Regions from separate parts of the Brevundimonas sp. UBA7838 genome, predicted to be linked through region 2. Evidence: predicted binding sites of a transcription regulator. Region 2 holds the regulator's gene; the other holds the start of a gene.
What was found. The regulator LexA, encoded in region 2, represses DNA repair genes until DNA is damaged. The targets are predictions, from matches to a motif close to ATGTTCNCNANNTGTTCT.

Region 1 (6,823 bases), on a different contig from region 2:
CTGGCCTGGCGCGCGGTCGCCGCCGTGATCCTGGGTCTGGCCATCGTCTCCATGCACCATGTCGGCATGGCGGCCCTGATCCTGACCCCGATCGCCGACGCAGGGCCGGTGGAGGGCGGGGCGTCGCCGGTGGTATTGGCTGTCGCGGTGACGACCGGGGCGGTGACACTGCTGTTTCTTGCGCTGGGCGCCTCGATCGTGGATCAGCGCGCCAATGTCCTGGCGGCCGTGGACGCGGGCGGCGTCGGCTTCTGGGAAGCAACCCTGCCGATGAAGACGACGATGATGTCGCACCGCGCGCGCGAAATCCTGTCCATCGATCCGTCGTGCCGCCTTGGCCCAAGCGAAGTCGGCGACCGTCTGTCGCCCGAGGATCTGCCGTTGCATCGTCAGGCGCTGGAGCGGGCCCTGGCGGGCGAGGGCGAATACGACCAGGAATGGCGTCTGCCGGCCTCTGGCCGGTGGATCCATCTGCGAGGACGCCTGATCCGCAGTCGTTCGGGCCGGCCGATCAAGATGTCGGGCGTCATCACCGACATCACCGATCGCCGTGAGGCCTTCGCCGCCCTGGCCGACAGCGAACGCTTGCAGCGACTGCTGATCAACGAACTGAATCACCGGGTGAAGAACACCCTGGCCACGGTGCAGTCCATCGCCCACCAGACGGCGCGGCGCACGCCGGATGTCGCCACCTTCACCGCCCTGTTCGAGGCGCGGCTGGTGGCCCTGTCCAACACGCAGAACCTGCTGACGGCCGCGAACTGGGAGCATGTCGATCTGCGCGCCATGCTGGCTCAGGAACTGGCCCCCTATGCCGAGGAACAGGTCCGGCTGACCGGTCCGGCCGTCGATCTGAACGCGCAACAGACTCTGGGCATGGGGATGGTCTTTCACGAACTGGCGGTGAACGCCGCCAAATACGGCGCCCTGTCGAACGCCTCGGGCTGTGTGCGGATCGACTGGTCGGTCGCTAACGGCCATCTGCTGCTGGATTGGGTCGAAAGCGGTGGCCCAGCCGTATCGCCGCCTCAGCGCAAGGGCTTCGGCTCGGTCCTAATCGACTCGACCATCAATCGCTCGCTGCACGGCTCGGCGGTCATGACTTACGACCCCGAGGGCGCGAGCTTCAGCCTGCGCCTTCCGCTTTAGACGGCGTCAAAAACGGTCGTAGGATTTGGCTGTCCTCGTTTTGATCAATGAGAACATCTTGTGAACCAGAACAAACCATGCACATAGTCCGCCTCACGAAACGGGGGCGGGTCCAGGCGGGTCTCTCCCAAGCTGAATGACGGGAATCATGGCAAGGGAGACGAAGGCAATGGCTTCACAGGCGGCACTCAAATTGGTGGGCAAGGACGACGGCGACAAGCAACGCGCCCTGGAGGCGGCGATCGCGCAGATCGATCGCGCCTTCGGCAAGGGCTCGGTAATGAAACTGGGCAAGGCGGGCGTGGTCGCCGAGATCGACAGCGTCTCGACCGGCTCGCTGGGCCTGGACATGGCGCTGGGCATCGGCGGTCTGCCGGTCGGGCGGGTTATCGAGGTGTTCGGCCCAGAATCCTCGGGCAAGACGACCCTGGCTCTGCACACCGTCGCGGAAGTGCAGAAGAAGGGCGGGGTCGCCGCCTTCGTCGACGCCGAACATGCGCTGGACCCGGTCTACGCCCAGAAGCTGGGCGTCAATCTGGATGATCTTCTGGTGTCGCAGCCGGACACTGGCGAGCAGGCGCTGGAGATCGTGGATACGCTGGTTCGGTCGGGCGCCGTGGACATTGTGGTCGTCGACTCCGTCGCGGCCCTGACGCCGCGCGCCGAGATCGAGGGCGAGATGGGCGACAGCCTGCCGGGCCTTCAGGCGCGCCTGATGAGCCAAGCGCTGCGCAAGTTGACGGCCTCGATCTCCAAATCGAAATGCATTGTGCTGTTCATCAACCAGATCCGTCACAAGATCGGCGTCATGTACGGCTCGCCCGAGACGACGACGGGCGGCAATGCGCTGAAGTTCTACGCCTCGGTGCGTCTGGACATCCGCCGCACCGGCGCGATCAAGAACCGCGACGAGGTGGTCGGCAACACCACCCGGGTCAAGGTGGTCAAGAACAAGGTCGCCCCGCCGTTCCGCGAGGTCATCTTCGACATCATGTATGGCGAGGGTATTTCCAAACTGGGCGAGGTCATCGACCTGGGCGTCAAGGCCGGCATCATCGAGAAGTCGGGCAGCTGGTTCAGCTATGACTCCACCCGGATCGGTCAGGGCCGCGAGAATGTGCGCGAGTTCCTGAAGCAGAATCCGGACATCGCGGCCTCGATCGAAAAGGCCGTGCGCGCCTCGACCAACAAGATCGCCGACGAACTGCTGGGCACGCCCGAGCCGGACGAGGGCCAGGACCTGGAAGGCTGACGCCAGCATCCGAGGCTGGGCGGACTGTCAAAGTTGGTCCAGCTCTCGATCCGGTCTTTTCACCGCTACTCCGTCGCCCTAGCGACCCGCCACCGACCCCGCGAAGGGCGGCGGAGCGACCCGCTCGACCTCGTGTCGGGCGGGTCTTTTTTATGGTGCAGCATCTTCCCCAGTCGTCATTCCGGGTCTGCGCTGCGCGCCCGGAATGACTAAAGAAAGGTGCGGCCAAACGAAAACGGGCGACCCGAAGGCCGCCCGTTCGTCGTTTTACCGATGTCGCCTGCTGATCAGGCGGCGGCCTTCTCCGGGGTGAACTTGCCGTAGAAGGTTTCGTTCTTCGCCGCCATGTCGCGCAACAACTGCGGGACCTTGAACCGGTCGCCGTAGGTCGCGGCCAGGCGGTCTGCGGTTTCGACGAATTTGGCCAGGCCGATGCCGTCGATCATGCTGATCGGACCGCCGGTCCAGGGCGCGAAGCCCCAGCCCAAGATGGCGCCCAGATCGGCTTCGCGCGGATCGTCGATGACGCCTTCTTCCCAGCAACGCGCCACTTCGACGGCCTGGCGATACAGCAGACGTGTCTTCAGCTCGTCGATCTGAGCGAAGGCGGTCGCCTCTTCCGGCTGATCGATACCCTTGGTAGTCGGGGCCAGTTCGCCCAATCCCTTCCAGATCGTCTTGGGCTTCTGATCGTAATCGTAGAAGCCCTTGCCGTTCTTGCGACCGAAACGCCCGCCCTCGACCATCTTGGCGACGATGTCGGCGCCTTCCGACGGGACGTATTTGTCGCCCAGATCCAGCGCCGTCTGTTTGGCGATCTTGTAGGACAGGTCTAGGGCGACGTCGTCGTGCATCTCCAGCGGGCCGCGCGGCATGCCGGTCATGCGACCGACATTGTCGATCAGGGCCGGGCCGTAGCCCTCTTCCAGCATCGCCATGCCCTCCATCAGGAAGGTGGAGAAGCAGCGCGAGGTGTAGAAACCGCGGCTGTCGTTAACGACGATCGGCGTCTTCTTGATCTTCAGCACATAGTCCAGCGCCTTGGCGATGGCGGCCTGACCCGTCTTTTCACCCAGGATGATCTCGACCAGCATCATCTTGTCGACGGGCGAGAAGAAGTGGATGCCGATGAAGTCCTCAGGCCGCACCGAAGCCTCGGCCAGGCCGGTGATCGGCAGGGTCGAGGTGTTGGAGCCGAACACAGCGCCGTCAGCCAGTTGCGCCTCGGCGCGCTTGGTCACATCCGCCTTGATCTCCCGGTTCTCGAACACGGCCTCGACGACCAGATCGGAACCCTTGATCAGCTCATAGTCCGTCGTCGCCGTGACCGAACCAAGCAGGGCGTCATACTTCTCCTGCGTCAGCTGACCGCGCGACAGGCGCTTCTTCAGCAGTTCCTCAACGTGGGCCTTGCCCTTGTCGGCGGCTTCCTGCGTCTGGTCGATCAAGATGGTTTCAATGCCGGCCAGCGCCTGCACATAGGCGATGCCCGCGCCCATCATGCCGGCGCCGATGACCGTGACCTTCTTCGGATCGGACTTGGGCACGCCGGCCGGGCGAACGGCGCCCTTGTCCAGCTCCTGCTTGGACAGGAATAGCGAACGGATCATGGCCTGCGCCTGCGGCGTCATCAGGGTCTTGATGAAGTAGCGGGTCTCGATGCGCAGAGCCGCATCCATCGGCACCTGGGCGCCTTCGTAAACGGCCTTCATCAGGTTCACGACGGCCGGATAGTTGCCGTAGGACTGCTTACGCAGCATGGCGTTGCCGACCATGAAGTTCTGAATGCCGGCCGGGTGATAGGGGCCGCCGCCGGGCAGTTTGAACGACTTCTCGTCCCAAGGCTGGACGGCCTTGCCGCCGTTCTTGATCCATGCCTTGGCGGCCTCGACCGACTGGCCCTTTTCGACAACTTCATGGACGATGCCGGCGCCCTTGGCGTCGTTCGGGCGGAAGGACTTGCCCTCGCTCATCGCCATCATGGCGTTCTGGACGCCGACCAGGCGGGTCAGGCGCTGGGTGCCGCCGCCGCCGGGGAACAGGCCGACCTTGATCTCGGGCAGGCCCAGCTGGATCTTGTTGTCATTCTCGACCACCCGGTAGTGAGCGGCCAGGGTGAACTCCAGCCCGCCGCCCAAAGCGAGGCCGTTGATCGCGGCCGCGATCGGCTTGCCCGAGGTTTCCAGCGCACGGAAGGCGCCGTTCAGCTTCCAGCCGGCGTCGAACGCCTTTTGCAGGTCGCCGCCGCCCGACAGCACGCCGCCGGCCATGTCGCCCAGGTCCGCGCCGGCGCAGAAGCCCGAGGCCTTGCCCGAGGTGATGACGGCGCCCTTGATGGCGTCGTCGGTCTTGATGCGTTCGACCAGCTCGGGGATTTCCTTCATCACCGAAGAGGTCAGGGTGTTCATCGAACGGCCCGGAACGTCGAAGGTGACCAGGGCGATGCCGTCGGCGTCGACGTCGATCTTGAAGTTTTCCATATCCATTTGCTCCTGGATCAGACGCGTTCGATGACGGTGGCGGTGCCCATGCCGCCGCCGATGCACAGGGTGACCAGGGCGGTCGACTTGTTCGAGCGCTCCAGCTCGTCAAGCGCGATGCCGGTTATCATGGCGCCGGTGGCGCCGAGCGGGTGGCCCATCGAGATGCCGCCGCCGTTCACGTTCATCTTGGCGTGGTCGATGTCTAGCGCCTGCATGTAGCGCAGGACGACGGCCGCGAAGGCCTCGTTCAGCTCCCACAGGTCGATGTCGTCGGGCGTCATGCCCAGCTTATTCAGCAGCTTGCGGGTCACATATTCCGGGCCGGTCAGCATGATCGACGGCTCCGAGCCGATCGAGGCGCCGCCCAGGATCTTGGCGCGCGGCTTCAGGCCCAGGGCCTGGCCGGCTTCCAGCGAACCGATCAGCACGCCGGCCGAACCATCGACGATGCCGGACGAGTTGCCCGGAGTGTGGACGTGATTGACGCGCTCGACCTCGGGATAGCGCTGGTTGATCACGCCGTCGAAGGCCATTTCGCCCATCATGGCGAAGGAGGGGTTCAGGCTGCCGAGCGCCTGCATGTCCGTGTTCGGACGGATCGTCTCGTCATGATCCAGGATGGTCAGGCCCAGCTGGTCCTTGACGCCGATCACCGAGTTCTTGAACCGGCCCTCGGCCCAGGCCTTGGCGGCGCGCTTGTGGCTTTCGACCGAATAGGCGTCCACGTCGTCGCGGCTGAAGCCGTATTTGGTAGCGATCATGTCCGCCGACACGCCTTGCGGCACGAAATAGGTCGAGAAGGCCGAAGAGGGGTCGGTCGGCCAGGCGCCCATATCCGAACCCATGGGCACGCGGCTCATGACCTCGACGCCGCCCCCGACGGCGAAGTCGGCCTCGCCGGACTTCACCTTGGCCGTCGCCATGTTCACGGCTTCCAGGCCCGAGGCGCAGAAGCGGTTGATCTGGACGCCCGCCGTATATTGCGACCAGCCGGCCGAGAGTACGGCCGTGCGCGCGATGTCGGCGCCGAGTTCGCCCACGGGCGTGACGCAGCCCAGGATGACGTCATCGACCTTGGAGGTGTCCAGGTCGTTGCGGTCGCGCAGGGCTTCCAGCACCTGGGTCGCCAGGCTGAGGCCGGTGATCTCGTGCAGCGAGCCGTCCTTCTTGCCCTTGCCGCGCGGCGTGCGGACGGCGTCGTAGATATAGGCGTCAGCCATGGAAGTGCGTCTCCATCTTTGGGCCCATCCTCAACGTGCGGCAGGTCGCGGCACGACGGACAAGGCGGTTCCAAGCGTGGACGCCAAGAACCCTACGTTTACGTCAACGTCAAGTAATAAGCCGCGTGATCGCGACCGGTTGCGGCGGATGCTTTGACGGACTGAAGGTATGAGAGCGTGGGAACGCCGGCCGAGCGCCCGCTGTCAGCGAGGTGGAATACGGGTGGCGCCGCCAGTGATCTTGCAGGCGTATTCGGTCTGCGGACGGCCGGTCTGAACGCCAGTCGGCGTCAAAATGCCTTGGTCACGCGTGCAGGCGGCCTCCAGGGCGTTCAGCTCCTGCTGATAGCTATTGGTCGCGCCCATCGTGCCGCAGCCCGAAAGCAGCGGCAGGACAATGGCGGCGGAAAGGATGAGGATACGCATGGTTCGCTGCTCCCTTTGGAGCGTCAACCGCTCCGCATAGCCCCCCGGCCCTCGAAGACTACTGCGTCGCCGACAGCCTGACCAGCTTGCCGTTCTGCTCGTCGGTGATGGCCCAGACCGACCCGTCGGCGCCGACCGCCACGTCGCGGATGCGCTCGCCCAAGTCTGTCAGCAGGCGTTCCTCGCCCACCACCCGGTCATTCTGGATGACCAGACGCGCAATATGTTTTTCCTTCAGGCCCGCGACCAGGAGGTTGCCGTCCCAGCCGGGGAACATGGCGCCCTGATAGAAG
Region 2 (6,823 bases):
GGCGAACGGACCGGCGGGATCGCCGCCGCCATGACCACCAGCCATGAAACCTGGATTAGTCAGGAGGACATGGACGTGATGCGCGATTCCGGCCTGGCGCACATCCTGTCGGTGTCAGGGCTGCATATGGCCATAGTCGGCGGTTTCGTCTTTTTCGCCGTGCGGCTGGGCGTGGCGGCCTGGCCCTGGCTGGCCCTGCGGGTTCACGGCAAGAAGGTCGCGGCCTTGGCGGGCCTCACGGCGGTCGGGGTTTATCTGGTGGTGTCGGGCGCGCCGCCGCCGGCCGAGCGGGCGGCGATCACCGCCTCCATCGCGTTTCTAGCCATCCTGCTGGAGCGACAGGCGGTCACGATGCATGGCCTGGCTGTGGCGGCCTTCATCGTTCTGGCGATCCAGCCTGAAGCCATCGTCACGCCGGGTTTCCAGATGTCGTTCGCGGCGACGGCGGCCTTGGTCGCCTTGGTCGAGGCCTGGCCGAAGCGCCCGCGCGAAATATCCGCGCCTTGGCCGATCCTGGCAGTCCAACGGCTGGGCGGGTGGCTGACGGCGGCTGTGGCGGCCAGCGTCGTCGCAGGATTGGCGACGGGACCTTTCGCCATGCAACATTTCAACCGCACCGCCATGTACGGACTGCTGGCCAATCTCGGCACGTCGCCCGTGGCGGACTTCATCCTGATGCCGGCGCTTGCCTTGGGCGCAGCGCTTGAGCCCTTGGGGCTGGGGGGACCGTTCCTAGCGGTCGCGGGATGGGGCGTGGATCTGATGCTGGCGATCGGCGCCTGGACGGCGGGGTTGCCTGGGGCGGTCAGAACGGTCGCCAGCGCGCCGAACTATGTCCTGCCGATCGCCTTTCTGGGCGTGCTGTTTGTCTGTCTGTGGCAGGGCCGCCTGCGATGGATGGGACTGCCCTTCGCAGCCGCCGTCCTGATCTGGCCGCGTGCGCCGACGCCGAACCTCTGGATTGGCGATGGCGGAACAAACGCCGCCTTTCACCGTGACTGGGCGGCCGTCGTCATACGGCCTGGCGTGCGTGAATTTGCGGTGGATCTCTGGTCGCGACGACGGGGGCTGGCCATGACGGATCGCTCGGAGACAGGCTGGGTCTGCGACCGCTTTTCCTGTCGACCGGAAGCCGATGAGGCCGGGCCCGTTGCAATCTGGTGGGGGCGGAAGTCGCCGAGCTCAGATCAGATGGAGACTTTATGCCGCGCAGCGCCCGTCGTCAGCGTCCGCGCTGTCGTCACCTCAATTCCAAGCGCCTGTCAGGATCGCCTTGTCCTGGACGGGGTGGATTTTGCGCGAGGCGGGGCAGTAAAGTTGTGGCGCGTCCGTTCGGGCGAGCCGAATCGATGGCGCGCGGTGTGGACGGCCGACGTTCGCGGCGACCGCCCCTGGGCGCGTCAGTCCGATCCGGACGTCAGTGATAGCGGCGCATAAGGCCGACCAGCTTGCCTTGGACCGCGACCTGATCCGAGCCGTAGATCTTGGTCTCGTAGTTGCGGTTGGCGGGTTCCAGCGCGATCGAGGCCCCCTTCTTGCGAAGGCGCTTCAGCGTCGCCTGCTCGCCTTCCACCAGAGCCACCACGATTTCTCCGGAGGCGGCGTTGTCGGTCGATTTGATCACCACCATGTCGCCGTTCAGGATGCCCGCCTCGATCATGGAGTCGCCCTCGATCTCCAACAGATAGTGCTCGCCCGAACCCAGCATGGATTCCGGGACCGGGTAGCGGGCGGTTTCATGCTCGATCGCATCGATCGGCGTGCCGGCGGCGATCTTGCCCATCAGCGGCAACTCGCGGGTGTCGTTGGCCGCGAGCGGCGCCGAAGCGCGAACACCGCCGCCGCCCTCGATGACGTCGGGCTTGAACCCGGCGCGACCGCGCGGCGCACCGGCCGTCGCCTGTTCGGGCAGCTTCGTGACTTCCAACGCGCGGGCGCGGTGAGCGAGACGGCGGATGAAGCCGCGTTCCTCCAGCGCTGTGATCAGCCGGTGAATGCCAGACTTGGAGGCCAGATCGAGCGCCTCCTTCATCTCGTCGAACGAAGGGGAGACGCCGGTCTCCTGGATGCGTTCGTGGATGAACATCAGCAGTTCGTGCTGTTTGCGCGTGAGCATCGCCAGGCCCTCATGCGCCCGCCGACGAATCGGAACGGGCCGTGAACATTTGTCGATGTTCTGTAAGTGTTCCTTGCTAATGTCAACTTAACGGCGGCGCTGGGACGGCGCCGGAACGTTCAGGCCGCGAGCAGTCGGCGTGTTGCGGCTTCGACGTCGTCCTGGCGCATCAGACTCTCGCCGACCAGGATCGCCTGAGCGTGCGCAGCCGAAACCCGCGCCACGTCGTCGGGCGTGAAGATGCCGCTCTCTGCGACCAGCAGAGCGCGCACGGGGCTGAGCATCGACAGCCGCTCCGTGGTTTCCAGATCGACCTCGAAGGTGCGTAGAGAGCGATTATTGACCCCAACAAGATCGCCGCCGAGGGCGCAGGCGCGCGCCATTTCTTCCTCGTCATGCGTCTCGATCAGCGCGTCCATGCCCAAGCGTTCGGCTTCCGACAGCAGTTCATCCGCCAAGGTGTCGTCGATCATGGCGAGGATGATCAGGATACAGTCGGCGCCCAGGGCGCGGCTTTCGGCGACCTGCCAGGGATCGACCAGAAAATCCTTGCGCAGGCAGGGCAGGGCGACGGCCTCGCGGGCCTGGCCCAGATAGCCGTCGTCGCCCCGGAAGCTGGGGCCATCGGTCAGCACCGACAGACAGGCCGCACCGCCGGCCTCATAGGCGCGGGCCAGGGCCGGCGGATCGAAATCGGGCCGGATGAGGCCCTTGGACGGGCTGGCCTTCTTGATCTCGGCGATCAGGGCGGGACGACCGGTTTCCTCTCCGACCCGCTCCAGGGCGGCGCGAAAGCCGCGCGGGGCCGATGCGGCGCGGGCCAGGGCTTCGATCGCGTCCTGTGAGGTCGCAGCCTTGCGGGCGGCGACGTCCTCGCGCTTGTAGGCAGCGATACGGTCCAGAACGTCGGTCATGCGGGCTCTTCGCTTTCCAGCGGCGTGGAGGTGATGCGGGCCAGGCGACCCAGCGCCTCGGCGGCTCGACCGTCGTCGATTGCGGCAGCGGCGAGCGCGGCGCCGTCGGCCAGATCGGTCGCGCGATCGGACACAACGAGGGCGGCAGCGGCGTTCAGCAGCACGATGTCGCGGTAGGGTCCGGCCGCGCCGGCCAGAAGCGCGCGCAGGGCGACGGCGTTCTCCTCGGCGTCGCCGCCGCGAATGTCTGCGATAGAGGCGCGCGGCAAGCCGGCGTCCTCGGGCGTGACCTGGAAGCGACGAACCGCGCCATCCCTCCATTCGGCGACGTCCGTGGGGCCGGAAGTCGCCAGTTCGTCCAGGCCTTGGCCGTGAACGGTCCAGGCCCGAATGGCGCCAAGCCGGCCCAGCACCTCGGCCAGCGGCTCCAGCAGACGCGGGTCATAGACGCCCATCACCTGTCGCCTTGCAGACGCTGGATTGGAAAGCGGTCCCAGAAGATTGAAAACAGTCCGGAAACCGATCTCGGCTCGCACCGGCCCGACATGACGCATCGCCCCGTGATATGCAGGCGCGAACAGGAAGCAGATACCGGCCTCGTCCAACGCCTTCTTCTGCTGCGCCTGCGACGCCATCAGGTTCACGCCGAGGATCGACAAGACGTCGGAAGATCCTGATTTCGATGACATCGCCCGATTGCCATGCTTGGCGACCTTCAGACCGGCGCCAGCCAGAACCAAGGCGGCGGCGGTCGAGATATTGTAGGTGTGCTGACCGTCGCCCCCGGTGCCGCAGGTGTCGATCACCTCGTAGGGATGATCCAGCGTCAGGGCGGCTTCACGCATGGCGCCCGCGAAGGCGGCGATCTCGTCCACGGTCTCGCCGCGCATCCGCATGGCGGTGACGGCGGCGGCGACCTGCGACGGGGTCGGCTCGCCGCGCAGGCAGGCGGCGAAGAAGTCGTGCGCCTGCTGGGACGTCAGGGGATGGCCCTCGACCAGTCGGGCGAGGATCGGCTTGAACCCGTCGCCCACGGTCAGGCGGCCGCGAGGCGCTTTACGCCGGCGATCTCAAGGAAGTTGGCCAGCATGTCGTGACCATGTTCGGTGGCGATGGATTCCGGGTGGAACTGCACGCCGTGGATCGGGCGCGTACGATGTTGCAAACCCATGATCTCGCCGTCGGCGGTCCAGGCGGTGACCTCCAGGTCGTCGGGCAGGGTTTCGCGCTTGACCGCCAGCGAGTGATAGCGTGTGGCGATGAAGGGCGAGGGCAGGTCGGCGAAAACGCTCTGGCCCTCATGCAGGATCGGCGAGGTCTTGCCGTGCATCAGGGTCTTGGCGCGGATGACGTCGCCGCCGAAAGCCTGGCCGATGGCCTGATGACCCAGGCACACGCCCAGGATCGGCATGGACTCTGGCGCGGTCGTGATCAACGGCAGGCAGATGCCCGCCTGATCGGGCGCGCACGGGCCGGGCGACAGCAGAACGGCGGCGGGGTTCAGCGCCCACGCCTCGTCCACCGTCAGGTCGTCGTTGCGCACCACATGCGTCGGCGCGCCCAACTCCGCGAGGTAGTGGACGAGATTGTAGGTGAAGCTGTCGTAGTTATCGACGACGAGGATCATGGCTTGGCTTCTAGGCGCGACGCGCGTCCGCGCCAAGCGGGCGCGGCCTTAAAGCGCATTTTAACTCGGCGGGACTAGGACTGGGCGGGTGAAACTCGCCGCTGAAAAAGACATCGCCGCCAAGATTGCCGCCGCAAAGGCGAAGCTGGTCGTGGTCGAAACCAAGCCCAACCCCGTCGCCGCGCTTGGCGCAGCCGCGCTCGCAGCGACTGCGGCGGTTTTGATGGCTGGCGTCGTGGTCATCGGGCCGGGCGTGCAGTTCAACGACCCGGTAATGACGATTTCGCGCTAGCGATTGCCGGTGCGAAAGCGCCAGGCGTCTTCCGCCGCCCGCATTGGCGCCCGCGCCTTGTGCTGGGTCTCGGCATATTCGGCCGCAGGATCGCTGTCGGCGACGACGCCGGCCCCGGCCTGAACGAAGATCCGATCGTTGGCGAACAGGGCGGTGCGCAGGGTGATGCAGATATCCGCTTCGCCGCCGGCCGAAATATAGCCGACGCCGCCGCCATAACCGACGCCGCGCTTTTCGCTTTCCAGTTCGTCGATGATCTCCATCGCCCGAACCTTGGGCGCGCCCGACAGGGTCCCGGCGGGCAGGGCGGCCAGCAGCGTGTCCACCGCATCCAGCCTGGGGTCAGCCTTGCCGCGCACGTTGGAAACGATGTGCATGACCTGGCTGTAGCGCTCGACGACGAAGCTCTCGGTGACTTCAACCGTGCCGGGTGCCGCGACGCGCCCCACATCGTTGCGGCCCAGGTCCAGCAGCATCAGATGCTCGGCAAGCTCTTTTGGATCAGCGAGCAGTTCGACTTCCAGCGCCTTGTCCGCTTCTGGCGTCGCGCCGCGCATGCGAGTGCCGGCCAGCGGCCGGATCGTGACCTCGCCGTCCTTCAGCCGAACCAGGATCTCGGGGCTGGAGCCGGCGAGCTGGAAGCCTTCGAAGTTCAGATAGAACAGATAGGGCGACGGGTTCTGGCGACGCAGCGAGCGATAGAAGGCGAAGGGATCGTCAGTCCAAGACGCCGAAAAGCGGTGGCTGAGCACGACTTGGAAGATGTCGCCGGCGCCGATGTAGTCCTTGGCCCTGGCGACCATCTCGCCGAAGGCCGGCTCGTCCACCGGCGAGGTGAAGACGGGAGCCGGCGTTTGCTGCGGGGCGGCGCGGATGGGCAGAGGCTCGCGCAAGGCCGTCTCGAACGCGTCCAGCCGCGCCGTCGCGGCGTCGAACGCCTCTTCGGAGGCGATGCCCGCGTCGGGATAGGCGGCCGACACCAGAACGATCTCGTGGCGAACCGAATCGAAGATGGCTACCAGCGACGGCCGTGTCAGCACGGCGTCGGGCAGATCAAGCGGATCGGGGTTTGGCGCGCCCAACGGCTCCAGCAGTCGCACCATGTCATAGCCGAAGACGCCGAAGAGGCCAGCGGCCATCGGAGGCAATCCCTCCGGCAGATCGAACTTCGACGCCGCGATCAGCGCGCGCAGGGATTGCAGCGCCGCCAGCGGTTCGGCCGTAAAGCGACCTTCCGCTATGGCTGAGCCGCGCGACAGTTCCGCCGCGTTGGAGCGACAACGCCAGACCACATCAGGATCCAGCGTGAGGATGGAGTAGCGACCCTTGACCGCGCCGCCCTCGACCGATTCCAGCAGACAGGCGTACGGCCGATCGCGTCCCAGCTTCAGATAGGCCGAGACCGGGGTTTCCAGATCGTCGATGATTCGTCGAACCAGGACCTGGGGCCGACCGGCCGAAAGGCCGGCGGCGAAGGCGTCGAACGTAATGTCGCGCGAAGCGTCGTCGGTCATTGCGCCGGTGCGGCGGGCGTTGCGCCACCCGACAGACCCAGGGCCGACAGCGCCTGGGCCGGGTCGTTCTTGGCCTTGGAGCGCTGGGCGCCCGCCGAGACCGACGATTCGACCATGGCCTGCACCAACTCCTGGGTCAGGCGCGGGCGGACCTGCTCGGCCAGCGGACCGGCTACGGCCGGATTGGCGGCGCGGACGTTGTCGACGCGGCCGACCACATAGGCGGTCTGCGACGCCGGCTGCGAGAAGGCCTGGCCCTTGGATTGGCCGAACAGCCCTTGAAGCACGCCCTGACCGAGGGCTTCCTGGGTTTGCTGATTGCGGATGACGCCGGTGCGCACGGTCAGCGGCGCATTGATC

Region 1: recA (recombinase RecA) is a predicted target of LexA. The motif match lies at 1,200-1,217, and genes of this name have one in related genera.

The regions. Positions count from the first base shown of each region.
Region 1 is NZ_DLTK01000131.1:7,024-13,846, reverse strand. Features, by position in the region: gene B3T77_RS14150 (MHYT domain-containing protein) at 1-1,149, shown strand, start outside; gene recA (recombinase RecA) at 1,319-2,401, shown strand; gene B3T77_RS14140 (3-hydroxyacyl-CoA dehydrogenase NAD-binding domain-containing protein) at 2,689-4,881, opposite strand; gene B3T77_RS14135 (acetyl-CoA C-acetyltransferase) at 4,899-6,104, opposite strand; gene B3T77_RS14130 (hypothetical protein) at 6,309-6,530, opposite strand; gene B3T77_RS14125 (PQQ-dependent sugar dehydrogenase) at 6,589-6,823, opposite strand, start outside.
Region 2 is NZ_DLTK01000109.1:11,840-18,662, forward strand. Features, by position in the region: gene B3T77_RS10045 (ComEC/Rec2 family competence protein) at 1-1,437, shown strand, start outside; gene lexA (transcriptional repressor LexA) at 1,418-2,116, opposite strand; gene trpC (indole-3-glycerol phosphate synthase TrpC) at 2,236-3,030, opposite strand; gene trpD (anthranilate phosphoribosyltransferase) at 3,027-4,064, opposite strand; gene B3T77_RS10065 (anthranilate synthase component II) at 4,067-4,657, opposite strand; gene B3T77_RS10070 (peptidoglycan-binding protein) at 4,746-4,949, shown strand; gene trpE (anthranilate synthase component I) at 4,946-6,463, opposite strand; gene B3T77_RS10080 (peptidylprolyl isomerase) at 6,460-6,823, opposite strand, start outside.